DNA from 3 places in the Peribacillus sp. NPDC101480 genome. Region 3 is predicted to be linked to each of the others. Evidence: riboswitches for the same ligand, from Rfam matches in the RefSeq annotation. Region 3 holds a riboswitch; each other region holds the start of a gene.

Region 1 (4,711 bases), on a different contig from region 3:
CTTTGTGTTGGCATCTCCGTAAACATATTTCTCCTCAATTGAAGTAGTGTTTTTTTCATTCCCTTGCAAGCCTTGCATCATTTGCATTTGAACGGCTTTTGCCCGGGTCGGTTCGTCGTTCAAAAGTGTGAGTTTCATTTTCCCATTTTCAACATGCAGCCAGCCATCCGCATTCTTTTCAATCATCTTTTCCTGTGAGAATTCCTCAGCAGCCGACACTTGAAAATCCGCTTTTTTCAATGCTTTAACGATCGTTTCATCACTGCCTGTAACAACGATTTTCAAATCACTTGCTTCTGTATCGAAAATAAAATACATGAGCGTTAAAATGAGCAAAGGAGCTAGGAAGAATAAAGCAAGCGTCCTTCGATCCCGGCGCATCTGCTGAGTAATTCGAGTAACAAGAGAGGCAATTCTCATTTTAAGCCGCCTCCAATCCTTAAAAAAACATCATCAAGCGTTTCCACGGCAAATTGTGTTTTTAAAGCAGCAGGGGTTCCTGCCGCGATGATTTCACCTTCACGCAGCATCGCCAGTTTATCGCATCGTTCCGCTTCATCCATCACATGCGTCGTGATGATGATCGTCTTATCATCTTCATTTCTTAAACGCTCAAGTTCCTCCCAAATCGATTGTTTCAGCAAAGGGTCTATTCCTACTGTCGGTTCATCCAAAATGAGAATCTCCGGATTTTGGATGAGTGCAACCGCCAGTGACAGACGGCGTTTCATTCCCCCGGAATAATGCGCAACCCGAACGCTCAAATCATTAGTCAGCTGTACGATTTCAGCTGCATATTGAATGCGTTCCCTTCGTTCCTTTTTCGAAAAACGGTATAGTTTCGCAAAAAATTCGAGATTTTCAGCTCCCGTCAGTTCTGTATATAAAGCATCGGACTGTGCCATATAGCCGACATCCGTTAACAGTGCTTCATTTGGCACTTCATGATCCAGAACCGTGACTTTACCCGCATCAGGCTTAATCAATCCGACAATCATTTTAATCAAGGTGGTCTTTCCGCATCCGGATGGACCTAATAAGCCAAAAATTCCGTTTTTTTCAATATTCAGGCTTAATGGCTGAATGACCTTTTTCTGATGAAAACCCTTAGCAATCCCTTCAATGGAAATCGCATTTTTCATGCACACACATCCTCCCTCTTTAATTAACACGGTGTTGAGTGTATCATCATTCTAAGGTAGCATTCGTTCTAATACAATCAACACATTTGGAAAAATGTTTAGTGAAGGAGACATTCCATGGCATCGATTCATGAGGATATGGTACAAAAGACGAAAAAGCAGATACAACATCATTTTATTGCACTCGTTGAAGCAGAGGGGTTCTCACATGTATCAGTGAAGAAAATTGCAGAGCGTGCCAACATTAATCGGGGCACATTCTATTTGCATTACACAGATAAATATGAATTGATGGATCACTTACAGCAGGAATTGTTAAATGAACTTCAAACCCGCATTACTGCCATTTTGCCGAAAGAAGCTTTTTTGGCTCTTCATCAACACCAACTTTACCCGCCTTTCGTAGCTATTTTTCAATTCATCAGTGAACATGCCAACGCATTAAGGGCCATTCTTGGTGATCAGGGCGATCCCTCTTTTGCCAAAAAAATAAAGCGAGTATTCGGTGAAATACTGTTGGAGCGTTTGATCAGCCTGCATCCAGCAGCTAAAGATGAAGCATTCCGCATGTATATGCACGCATTCCTGACATCGGCGATTTTAGGGGTGATTACTGAGTGGCTAGAGAACTGTGAAAAACAAACGGCGGAAGAAATGGCGAAAATCCATTTTCAAATCTTGAACTTCATCAGCCAATTGCGCACATTCATCCAATGAACGATTCATTAAAGGCAGGTTCCATCAACATGCCTTTAAATCGGATTACATTTTTTCCTTCGCTTTTGCCTCTAAATAACCAACGCAAAAAAACTCATTATAATAAATGAGTTTCAAAGCAAAACAAGATATGGATTTTTCGCTCAGCATTCCGGATAGAACACAGGGAATAAATAATTGAATACCGCTAATGAATGTTGGATGCAGTTGATTTACCTTAGGGAAAACAATTTTAAGAACGGATTCTTTTTCTTATCCGTTATCCTTAACTCATCCATGATGATTTGATCCTCATGATCGGCTATCCATTTCCTTAGTGCATCTTTATCCTGGCATTGTGTTAAATATGTCTGGCCACCCTTGCCTGTAGCATTAATAACATATCTATTGAACGTCTTCTCCATAATTGCCCGCCTTTTTAATAAAATGTCTTGAATCTTTAAATACAAATGCAATGCTTTTTTCTTTATCATTTACAAAAGAAACATAAAATATATGTTAGAAAATTTTGATTGGCATCGCATGTTCTGCTTGAAATTATTGAATAAAGTACATCGATGCCGGTTATCATAATTGGATTAATCGAACCTATCATAATGTGCTAACTAATATTTGTCAATACGTTTTCTAAATGTAAATAAAACGTAAATTTTCAGTTTTGTTAAAGAAATATTTTTTTACGATTTAGGGGTTTACAACTGCTAAATGATGGGAGTAGAATACGTTTATCAATTTAATGCATTTCGGCCAAAACTCATGGAAATTGAGTACGGAGGACCCAATCATTTGGGGTTAATTCTGCCTTGCAGAAGGGATGAGATCAGCTCTTTCGCCATCCTACCCGTCAGCTAACTTCGTCGGCTAAAGCGAAGGAGGTCATAAGACCGCCTATTTCGGGAGCTTTTTTTGCACGCTTTTTGTGGCAATACAGCTATTCGATGTTTTCGCAGGTCTTTTTATTATGCCTTTAAAAAGATTCGAAAAGCAGATTGATGATTAAAAGTCATACAGTAGGGATGATCATTTGAGAATGACAAAATTGGATCCGCCAAAAATACTTGTACTTGGCTTTGCCATCCTGATACTTATCGGGGCCTATTTATTGACCCTGCCGATTTCCACAGAAAATGGTCATGGTCTTTCTTTTCTGGATGCTTTATTCACCTCGACTTCCGCTACATGTGTAACAGGACTGGTCGTTGTGGATACGGGATCGACCTTCACCACTTTTGGTGAGTTGGTCATCTTAACACTGATTCAGGTAGGCGGCTTAGGGTTCATGACATTTGCGACGTTTATCTTTTTCCTTTTAGGCAAAAAGATTTCTTTAAAAGGCAGGTTAGTTCTGCAGGAGTCGTTAAATAATCTATCCATGGCGGGTGTAGTCAGATTAGTGAAACGGCTTTTAATTTTCACGGCCATCATTGAAGGCATGGGTGCACTTATCTTATCGATTCGCTTTTCTTTTGACATGCCAATCGTTAAAGCGGTCTATTACGGGGTTTTTCATTCCATCTCGAATTTCAATAATGCCGGCTTCGATTTAATGGGGGAATTCAGGAGTTTGACCCCATATGTATCGGATCCATTCGTAACCCTTACCGTCGCCTTCCTCATCACGTTTGGAGGAATAGGTTTTATCGTAATGAATGAACTATATGAATATCGGAATACCCATCGTTTATCAGTACATACGAAGATCGTTCTAGCGACTAGCTTAACCCTTACGATTGCCGGAGCAATTTTAATCTTTCTATTCGAGTTCGGCAATGCCAAGACATTGCAGCCTTTATCTTTCATGGGTAAAACGCTGTCATCATTATTTCAATCGGTATCACCAAGGACGGCAGGCTCCAATACGCTGAATATCCCTGATTTAACTCAACCAACATTACTGCTCATCATTTTTCTGATGTTCGTCGGGGCATCACCCGGATCGACTGGCGGCGGGATTAAAACGACTACATTGGCGACGCTTGTCGGTACCGTTTGGTCACAGATTAAAGGAAAGGGTGATGTGGTATTATTCCGTCACCGCATTGTGAATGAAACGATTTTTAAAGCATTATCCGTTACATTCATTGGCGTATTCATGGTTTCACTCATCTCCATTCTGCTGACCATCACTGAAAGCGGAACTGACTTTTTGATGATTTTGTTCGAAGCCACTTCAGCTTTCGCCACCGTGGGACTTTCAATGGGTTTGACCCCGGAATTATCACCGGTCGGCCGGATGCTCATCATTTTCACGATGTTTGCAGGACGTGTTGGTCCTTTGACTTTTGCCTTTGCTATCGCCACGAGGCGCAAGCCAGATCCATTCCGACGTCCAAAAGGGAAAATCATGATTGGTTAATAATGAATGAAGGAGCGTAAAAGATGGGAAAACGACAATACGCCGTGATAGGTTTAGGCAGATTTGGAACCAGTGTGGCCCATAGATTATATACGGCAGGCCAAGAGGTTTTGGGTATTGATGTGAACGAGGAAAGAGTCGAGAATGCGGAACTGAACGTTACCCATGCAGTCATGGCGGATACGACCGAAGAAGAGACATTGAAAGCAATCGGAATCCGTAATTTCGATTGTGTCATCGTAGCCATCGGAAATGACATGCAATCGAGCATTTTAACTACCTTGCTTTTAAAAGAGCTTGGGGTCAAAAAGGTCATTGCCAAAGCACTTAATAAAAATCACGGTCAGGTGCTTACTAAGATTGGTGCCGACTGGGTGATCTATCCTGAGAGGGATATGGGGGAACGGGTCGCGAATCAGCTTCTTTCCCCTAACATGCTGAACTATATAGAGCTCTCCAAAGAATACAATATCGAGGAAATCATCCTCCCCATGAG
Region 2 (4,711 bases), on a different contig from region 3:
TGCCACTTTTTCCACTTTTCTCCGAATTTCTTTTCATCTTCTCTTTCAAAAGCAACATAAACGGCAATGACCTGATTTGCTGAGAGCGATTTTGCATAATTTAAAGAGTTCTCAACCACATGAGTTATACCTGCCACAGGTACGATAATGATATTTCCTTCAATTGGTAAGATCGGCTCGCATGTTGTAATCCTTAGTTGGTCACCAACTGCTTCATAATGCTTGTTAATCCGATGAAAAATTAAAATGATGATAGGTAAAAAAATCAAAACAGGCCAAACCTGAGTAAATTTGGTTAAAAAGAATATCATCGTGACGATAAAGCTAATTATGGCACCAATTGAATTTATGGTTAATTTCATCTTCCAGCCTTTTGGCTTTTCGCGAACCCATTTAACGATCATGCCAGTCTGGGACAACGTAAATGGAATGAATACCCCTACTGCATAAAGCGGAATGAGATTTTCAGTATGTCCTTCAAATGCGACAATCAAGATGATGGATGCAAGTCCCAGTATGATGATTCCATTGGAATACCCTAATCGGTCCCCTCTGATCGTAAACGCCCTTGGTATGAATTTATCCTTCGCAAGATTTACCGCAAGCAGAGGGAAAGCCGAATAGCCAGTATTGGCCGCAAGTATCAAGATCAGGGCAGTCGTACCTTGAATGAAGAAATACATGAAATTCCGTCCAAAGATCTCTTCAGCAATCTGGGAGACGACAGTTACCTCTGCGCTGGGAACAATGCTTAAATAATAGCCTAAGAATACGATTCCTGAAAATAATACAGCTAGCAATGAACCCATCGCTATTAAAGTTTTCGCAGCATTATTCGGGGCTGGATCTTTAAAGTTCGGGATTGCATTGGAAATTGCTTCTACTCCTGTCAAGGCGGAGCTTCCTGATGCAAATGCTCTTAGCAGTATAAATAAACTGATGCCCGCTACCGGAGTCCCGATTGATGTGTGCAATTCAGGTGAAACTCCTCCTGTTAAAATCTTGTAAATTCCAACACCGATCAAGATGAACAAGGCTAAAACGAATAGGTACACCGGATAGGCCAAAACAGAGGCTGACTCCGTAACCCCCCGAAGGTTCAGGATTGTAAGTAGAATCACGAATATGATGGCAATGACGACATTATAGGAATGCAGGCCAGGAAAAGCGGACGTGATTGCATCTGTACCTGCAGAGACACTTACAGCCACAGTTAATATATAATCTACCAATAAAGATCCTCCAGCTATCAGCCCTGGATTGACTCCTAAATTGTTTTTTGAAACCACATAGGCCCCCCCGCCATGCGGATAAGCGAAAATGATTTGTCTATAAGACAAAATCAAAGCAGTTAAGAGGATCAATACTCCGATCGCGATAGGGATGGAATACCAGAATGCTGCAGCACCGACCGTGATCAGGACGATCAATATTTGCTCCGGCCCATATGCAACCGAAGACAAAGCATCAGAAGATAATATCGCCAAAGCCTTTGTTTTGTTAAGCTTTTGTTCACCAAGTGCATTTGACTTTAAAGGTCTCCCAATCAAGAACCTCTTTATAGAAGATAACATCAAGATTTCACCACCATAGTTAATTTATAAGTTTATGTTACCCAGCTGTAGCAAAAAACTAGACGAAACATAAAAATGCCTACAAGTCATAGCTAAATAGACCTGTAGACATCAATTTTTTTGTCTAACAAGCTCCACCTTCCTTCTCATATAACGCTTACGAGGTTAGCTGTCGGATTCGGACCTAAGAGTAGCCCTACCTTTTTAAAAAGGATTCACCCCTTGGATTGTAAACAATCCCAATAACGGGTCCCCCGCACCATAAGGTTTAAGCGATTTAGAAATATGAAACTGTTGATTATCATACTCCCGTGAAATGGAAATGTAAATGAAAATTTTGCTCAAAAATAAATAATTCTTTGTAAGTGAGGTTTTGTTCTTGGCTTATATAACATAAGTCATGCAATGACATGATTCGAAGGTAGGAAAGGAGGTAAGTAAAGGTCAAAATCCAGGGGCATATGAACAAAAGGTGGTCCGAAAAGGAAAAAAATCACCTTCATGAAGAATGCGATGAATTAACCAGATCTGCCCCAGCTCGGATCGTCATTAAAAGGGTAAACTTGCATTAAATATCAAATTCCGCTTTTATTCCCGTCCAATAGGGGCACTATTCCACTGATTCACCTAATTAGTTCCTTCCTTCTTGAATTGGTCTCAGATTGCTTTTTTTAAAGACAAAGTATTTCTGGCCAATATAGTTAAGCACGGTATAAAAGATTGTTCCTATGAGAACAGCCAAATTTTGTTGTATGGATAAATGGACGGATCCTTCCAGTGATTCCGCAATGGCTTGGCCTATAGAATAAGCGGCGGAATAACAAATCAGGATGACGCATAAGAAACGGGCAACTCCTCGCCGCCATTCTATATCACTTTTAAAGGTAAAAGTCCTGTTCAAAAGAAAACTCGTTACTGCTCCCGTTCCATTGCCGAAAAAGGTGGAGACCCAGTAAGATAATTCAAGAACATTCATAAGAAAAAGCATGATGGAAAGTCCAACCGCTGTATTGACTATCCCAACCAATAAAAAGCGGATAAAGGAGTTAGTGTGTTTTAGATAGTTTCTCAATACTGTTCCGTTCATTATCTAGTTGCTCCCGTTTTTTTAAATCGAGCGGATTAAATAAATCAAGATCAACAATATATTTAGGCCGGCGTTTGGATTCATTATAGATTTTTCCGATATATTCCCCAATCAAGCCGACAGCAATCAACTGCAGTCCGCCGATCAACCATATGGAGGTGATTAATGAGGTCCAACCAGTTTCGGTCTGCCCATAAAACTTTAACCATAAAAAGTAAGACCCAAAGAGTAAGCTAATGAAAAAGGAAAGACATCCTAGCCATAATACAAGCCGGATCGGTGTAACTGAAAAGGAAGTAATGCCATCAAGCGCAAAAGCAACCATCTTCTTAAATGGATATTTCGTTTCCCCAGCCAATCTTTCTTTTCGGTCATAATAAACAGAATCCGTCTTAAACCCAATAAGCGGGACAATCCCCCTTAAAAAGAGATTCGTTTCATCAAATCGTTCCAACTCCGCGATCGCCCTTCTGCTCATCAGCCTGAAATCGGCATGATTATAGACAAGGTTAACCCCCATCTTGTTCATCAATTTATAAAAACCAGTTGCAGATGTCCGTTTAAAAAATGAATCAAGGTCCCTTTTCTGGCGGACACCATATACGATTTCACATCCTTCATTGAATTTCCGAATGAATTCAGGGATGACTTGAATATCATCCTGTAAATCTGCATCAATGGAAATCACACAATCCGAGGCTTCCTTGGCTGTAAACAATCCTGCCAGGAGTGCATTTTGATGTCCTGCATTCCGGGAAAGCTTTAGCCCGCGAACCAATTCATTATTGATCGTTTCCTTATAAATGATCTTCCAAGTTTGATCTTTGCTTCCATCATCAACCAGCAGGACTTTACTTTGACCAGAAACAACGTTTTCTTCGACTAATCCCCTCATCAATCCACAAAGCTGGGAAATGGTATCCTGCAAAACGCTTTCTTCGTTATAACAAGGTACAACAATCGTTACTATCGGTGAATTCATTCTATTCCCCCCTTTTCACATGACTCTGTATAAATGAATTTTCCATTTGCTTCCCTTCTTTGTGAAAACCCCATCTAGCACCAATCCGTTCTCCTTCGCGTTGTTGATTGGGATGGCAGAAAATATATATTTGCCACCTAATCCTTTAAAGGCATCCATATTAAGATCCAAATTTTCCAGCTCTTTCTTCGAGCCTTTCTTGAACATATAATGCTTCCCAAGCTCATCGGTAAATAGGTAACAACGTCCTCCCCATTCATCAAAGTAGATTCTGATGTTTTTATTCTTAGCCAATTCGTTTTCAATTATTTGACGAAATTGATGTTTGTAAGAAAGCGGATAGAAATTGTTATAGCTATCGAGCGTGTAAAATCCATTAAATTGTGCGATTGCAGGATGCAGCCCAATGCTAGCAACACGATACTCTTCCTGTGGAAGGTCAATATGATCTTTTATTTCCTGGAAAAGGCTTTCTGAATAGAACTCTTTAAAAGATGGTTTTTTATTGTAAGTGATTTCTTCATTGAAGCCCATTAAGATCATAATTTGGACGGCGATGAAAATGGAAAGGGTTTTCTTAGCATAATCGCTGTGTTCCCAAATGATTTTTATCGCGAGGGCAAAGCCCAAATAAATCACCATCGGCCTTAAAAAGTGAAATCTGGCAAAATTAAAGGTATCCAGGGTGTGAAACCTTTCCGTCAAAGGAACCCAGCCTTTATAAAACCAGAATGCGTACCATGCTGAGAGTATAAAGTTCAAGCCGAATAAAAATACATATACCTTTTCCTGTCGCCACAGTTTTTTGGTCAGAATGATATAAAGAGCAAAGACTGTAATCGGCAGGATAATAAGCGCATGTACAGTCATGACATGCGTGTGTCCAAGAACGAAATTTTTGAAAGTGAGCTTGATGACCCAATCAAGCGGCAGCCTTGCGTGAAAATATTCATCTCTGCTATTTGGCTCCGAATCAAAAATGAATGAAGACACCAAACGATACTCCACCAAACCAAAAATGAAGGTCATATACACGATCGAAAGAAGAAACGTTATATTCCACCCTTT
Region 3 (4,711 bases):
ATGCCGTTTTTGCTTGGAATATGGTGAAGACATGGATGTAGTTTTCGTATTAGGAGGAGATGGAACGGTACATGAGTGTGTAAATGGCCTTTCGCCGCTTCCGAGGCGGCCCCTGTTTGGGGTTTTACCTGGAGGGACTTGCAATGACTTCTCCAGAACATTAAAGATTCCTCAAAATGTTCGTCAAGCTGCGGAAGCATTAGTGAATGGCAAAGTTCGTTCAATTGATATTGGGCAGGCCAACAACGATTATTTTTCTAATTTTTGGGGAGTAGGGCTTATTTCAGATGCATCAAGCAATATTGATGAGCAGGAAAAAAGCAGGTTTGGTAAGATAGGATATTTATTAAGTGCTATAAGGACAATTGGCGAGAATGCTCCCTTTTCCTATAAGCTAAAGTATGATGGGAATGTTATCGAAGGGGAAGCGGTTATGATTTTGGTTTTGAATGGTTGTTTTATCGGCACCAATTTATTGCCCTTTCCCATGATTAGTCCAGATGATGGACTCTTCGGTGTTGCCATCTTGGAAAATGCAAGCCTTGGTACATTTTTAGAAATAATAGCGATGAAGCGTTCATGGACACAAAATATGATCTCTGACTCTGGGGTGACTTATTTAAATGCCAATACCCTGACCATTGAAACCAAGAGGCCGCTTGATGTGGATATGGATGGAGAGAACTATAGACGAACCCCTGCACGCATTAAAGTCCTTGCCCGACATTTGTCAGTATTAACTCCAAATTAGTATGGTGGGATTAAATATGAATGGGAATGATTATGTGTTTTTTTTGTATATTCATTCCTTATTTCTGCAATTGTTTCCAAAATAAGATAAAATATATGAAGATATATCAATTTTTGCAGGAGGACCACATATGGTGTACCAGGTCAGATTGTTAAAGGGCATTTTAGAGCCTCATCGGAGTCGTTATCAGCTTCAAAATGCAGAGGCAGTCACAAAGCTTGGATTGAAATTACTATTTTTATATTTTCTTAGTCTTATAGTATTCGCCATTGGGGGATATTTTGGCATTGGTTCAGAATCATTCTCCAAAGAAATCACGAAAATGAGTGCCGGTGAATTCGAAGCAGCAAAGCTGCTGATTATGAGCGGCAACATAATAACAGGCATAATCGACCCTTCCATATATATATTTTTATCAGCTCTATTCTTTTGGATCGTTACTGATATCCCATATATAAAATTAGTCATCGTTCAAATGATTCTTTTTGTTTTGCAATTAGTGGAAAAAACATTACTGATTCCTCTATTCGTATTAATGGATATAGGCAGCGATGCCAATCCATTTTCATTGGGGATCATCAGTCAGTATTTTCTCAGAAATGATTATTTCATTCACTTTTTCAGCGGAATCACCATTTTTCAATTTCTTATTATTGCTCTGCAATATTTTTATTTAAAGGAGTTTTCAGAACGAAATAGTTATTTGGTCCTTTTAATGATTGTTCTATTCTATCTGGCCACATGGTTTGTTAAAGCCTTTTTAGCATACATCCAAGTAGGCGTATTTGTATAAGGCGGGTGAAATGAATGAGCGGGAAATGGAAAATTGCAGCGGTCTCCATTGCGTCGATAGTCTTAATAACCGTTAACTTATACCTTATTGAAAAAAAAGAAAGCAAAGTGGAACGAACTGTTTTCGTTGAAAACTGGACTAAGGTAAAAAAAGATACAATTACGGATACTATTCAAACAAATGGGGTAATTAAACCTGTAGAAGAGTATGATATCTATTTTGACACCAAGAAAAATGATTTTAAGAAATTCCTTGTTAAAGAAGGCGATGAGATTACGGCTGGCTCCTCGTTGTTTGAGTATACGACGACCGAACTTGATGCTCTTAAAGCGAACTTGGAAGCGGAGAAAACGGCATCTGAGGGAGAAATTGCAGGTATTGAGGAATACATAGGGAAGTTGAGGTCCTATCAAGGGACCATGACCAGTAATCCTGAAAAAGCAGCCATTGATGAATCTGTGGAAAAAAACTTGAAAATTGATATAACAACAAGTTCCTCAGATCTTATTAAAAGTAACATTGAGCAAGAAATGTACAAGCAGGAACTGGAAAAAAACAGCTTGAATGAAAAAGTGAAAATGCTTGAAGCTAAAATAACTTCAATTGAGGAGCAGTCCAGTGCGATCGTGTCAACGAGTGAGGCTGATGGTGTAGTTAAAAATATCAATAAAAACCTGAATAATCCCATTATATCCATCGTTTCAACAAATATGGCAATTGAAGGGGATTTCTCTGAAGAGGAAATGAAAAAGGCTGAAGTGGGCATGACTATAAAAGCAAGTTCCTCTGATTCAAAAAAGGCATTGAAAGGGACGATAGGTCGCATCCATTCCTATCCCGCTGAAGAGCCGTCATTAAAAAAGGATAACAGATTTCCATTTCAGGCACTAATCGAACCGGAAGGTGAAGAAACGGAAGCTTTGTTGGTGGGATCCAAAGTGAATCTTACTGTAATAACCAATGAGAAAGCCGGTGTACCCTCCATTCCTATAGAAGCCATAAAAAACCATAAACAGCCTTATATTTACAAATTGACTAAAAATGGCTATGTGGATAAACATTACATTACAAAAGGGCTTAAGGCTGAAGGGAAGCAAGAAATCATAAACGGACCGTCGGTAGGTGACGTCATTCTAATGGAGCCGGATGTGTCGAAGAACCATTCTTATTTCATTACCCCAATCCAATTTGGAAAAGTGAAGGCAGCAACTTATAAAAAATTCACCTCTAGGGAAAAAGTAAGATATCTGTTACTTGGCGTATTGGAAAAATAACCGCTTCTTTCATCAAGAGAGGTGATGTCAAATTAGTGATTAATTATATATCAATATAACTTATATTATTAAAAATCGGGAAGAGTAATTATAGATACAATAGTCTCTAATGCAGAATATTCAGACATATTTAAAGATTTTTTCTAGAACTAATGCGAATAAATATTTACAGATTATCATTTTTAGTATAATATTTTATTATAAGTTAACTCGCTTAATCTTATTCCAAGAACGGGGGACCCATTTTTGTGGATTTTATCCGCTAGGGGTGAATTCAGAAATGAAAGGGCATTTGTGTTTCCAATTCCTAACCCGACAGCTAACCTCGTCAGCGTCTTTAAGGGAACATGTGTGAATATTCACGCCAATAAGAAATCGACACATGAAGTGTCTTTTTTTTCGGCGTAAAGACAGAGTTTTTCAAAAAAAGAAAAATTACTTTCTTTTATTAGTATCTTGTTTCCCTTACCGAGACAAAAATGTTTTTGCATCAAAGACTTTATGGAAGGTGAGGAAAGTAAATGAAGAAATTCAAATTAAGTTTAGCTAGCCAAATTTTCATTGGTTTAATTTTAGGGATTATCGTTGGTGCCATTTTTTATGGTAGTGAGACGGCCCAAAACTTTTTACAGCCATTCGGAGACATTTTCCTACGAATGATTAAAATGATTGTAGTACCAATCATTGTGTCAAGTCTTATCGTTGCAGTTGCAGGTGTAGGCGATTTAAAATCAGTAGGTAAACTTGGAGCTAAATCAATATCATACTTTGTTGTAGTAACTATGATAGCGATTGCTGTTGGTTTAATTTCAGCGAATATCATCCAGCCTGGTGTTGGTGTAAATATGGACAAGCTAGAACAAACTGATATTTCTACCTATGTTGATACAGCAGAAACTAAGCAGCATGAATCGTTCGTAGATACAATCGTTCACATTGTGCCATCCAATCCAGTTAAAGCCATGGTAGAAGGCGATATGCTAGCGATCATTTTCTTCTCCGTGTTGTTTGGACTTAGTATTGCGGCCATCGGTGAAAAGGGTAAACCAGTATTCCGTTTCTTCCAAGGTGTAGCTGAAGGAATGTTCTACCTAACTAACATGGTCATGAAATTCGCTCCTATCGGTGTATTTGCACTAATCGGTGTGACGATCTCCAAATTCGGTTTGGAATCTTTAATTCCGTTAGGAAAGTTAGCGCTTTCTGTTTACGGAACAATGATTTTCTTTGTAATAGTCATTCTTGGTCTTATTGCGAAATTTGTCGGATTCAATATCTTTACGTTGATTAAACTTCTAAAAGAAGAATTGATTCTTGCTTTCTCTACTGCAAGTTCAGAAGCGGTTCTTCCTAAGATCATGGAAAAAATGGAAAAAGCGGGATGTCCGAAACATATTGCTACATTTGTTATTCCGACTGGATATTCTTTTAACCTTGATGGTTCTACATTATACCAAGCGTTAGCAGCTATCTTCATCGCTCAAATGTACGGAATCGATTTAAGCATGTATGAGCAAATTACGCTAATGCTAGTGTTAATGATCACATCCAAAGGGATTGCGGGTGTACCAGGTGTATCTTTCGTAGTTCTTTTAGCGACATTGGGAACTGTCGGTATTCCTATTGAAGGTCTAGCATTCATTGCCGGTATTGACCGTATTCTTGATATGGGACGTACAGTAGTAAACGTTATCGGTAATTCACTTGCGGCAATCGTTATCTCTAAATGGGAAGGTCAATTCAACCCGCCTTCCAAAAAAGAATTAGAACAAGTTTCTTAATACAAAAAATCCAGAGTGAAATGTCACTCTGGATTTTTTTTGAATTAAAATGCGCTTTCTTACTTTTGGACGATCCAGAAGCGGCAATCGGAAGAGAAAGCGATGACATCAT

Evidence for each region. Region 3 has a riboswitch for cyclic di-AMP ahead of ACQKMF_RS26050 (cation:dicarboxylate symporter family transporter). Riboswitches for the same ligand answer to the same signal wherever they lie in the genome.
Region 1: another riboswitch for cyclic di-AMP. It lies ahead of ACQKMF_RS20750 (TrkH family potassium uptake protein); the one in region 3 lies ahead of ACQKMF_RS26050 (cation:dicarboxylate symporter family transporter).
Region 2: another riboswitch for cyclic di-AMP. It lies ahead of ACQKMF_RS00910 (APC family permease); the one in region 3 lies ahead of ACQKMF_RS26050 (cation:dicarboxylate symporter family transporter).

Annotation. Positions count from the first base shown of each region.
Region 1 covers NZ_JBNNSB010000006.1:316,238-320,948, reverse strand. The annotation lists gene ACQKMF_RS20770 (ABC transporter permease) at 1-420, opposite strand, end outside; gene ACQKMF_RS20765 (ABC transporter ATP-binding protein) at 417-1,142, opposite strand; gene ACQKMF_RS20760 (TetR/AcrR family transcriptional regulator C-terminal domain-containing protein) at 1,260-1,859, shown strand; gene ACQKMF_RS20755 (hypothetical protein) at 2,072-2,263, opposite strand; cyclic di-AMP (ydaO/yuaA leader) riboswitch at 2,595-2,737, shown strand; gene ACQKMF_RS20750 (TrkH family potassium uptake protein) at 2,890-4,215, shown strand; gene ACQKMF_RS20745 (potassium channel family protein) at 4,239-4,711, shown strand, end outside.
Region 2 covers NZ_JBNNSB010000001.1:169,014-173,724, reverse strand. The annotation lists gene ACQKMF_RS00910 (APC family permease) at 1-1,574, opposite strand, end outside; cyclic di-AMP (ydaO/yuaA leader) riboswitch at 1,713-1,859, opposite strand; gene ACQKMF_RS00905 (GtrA family protein) at 2,206-2,661, opposite strand; gene ACQKMF_RS00900 (glycosyltransferase family 2 protein) at 2,621-3,643, opposite strand; gene ACQKMF_RS00895 (DUF6044 family protein) at 3,659-4,711, opposite strand, start outside.
Region 3 covers NZ_JBNNSB010000016.1:5,879-10,589, forward strand. The annotation lists gene ACQKMF_RS26035 (diacylglycerol/lipid kinase family protein) at 1-751, shown strand, start outside; gene ACQKMF_RS26040 (hypothetical protein) at 882-1,544, shown strand; gene ACQKMF_RS26045 (efflux RND transporter periplasmic adaptor subunit) at 1,559-2,818, shown strand; cyclic di-AMP (ydaO/yuaA leader) riboswitch at 3,020-3,167, shown strand; gene ACQKMF_RS26050 (cation:dicarboxylate symporter family transporter) at 3,340-4,599, shown strand.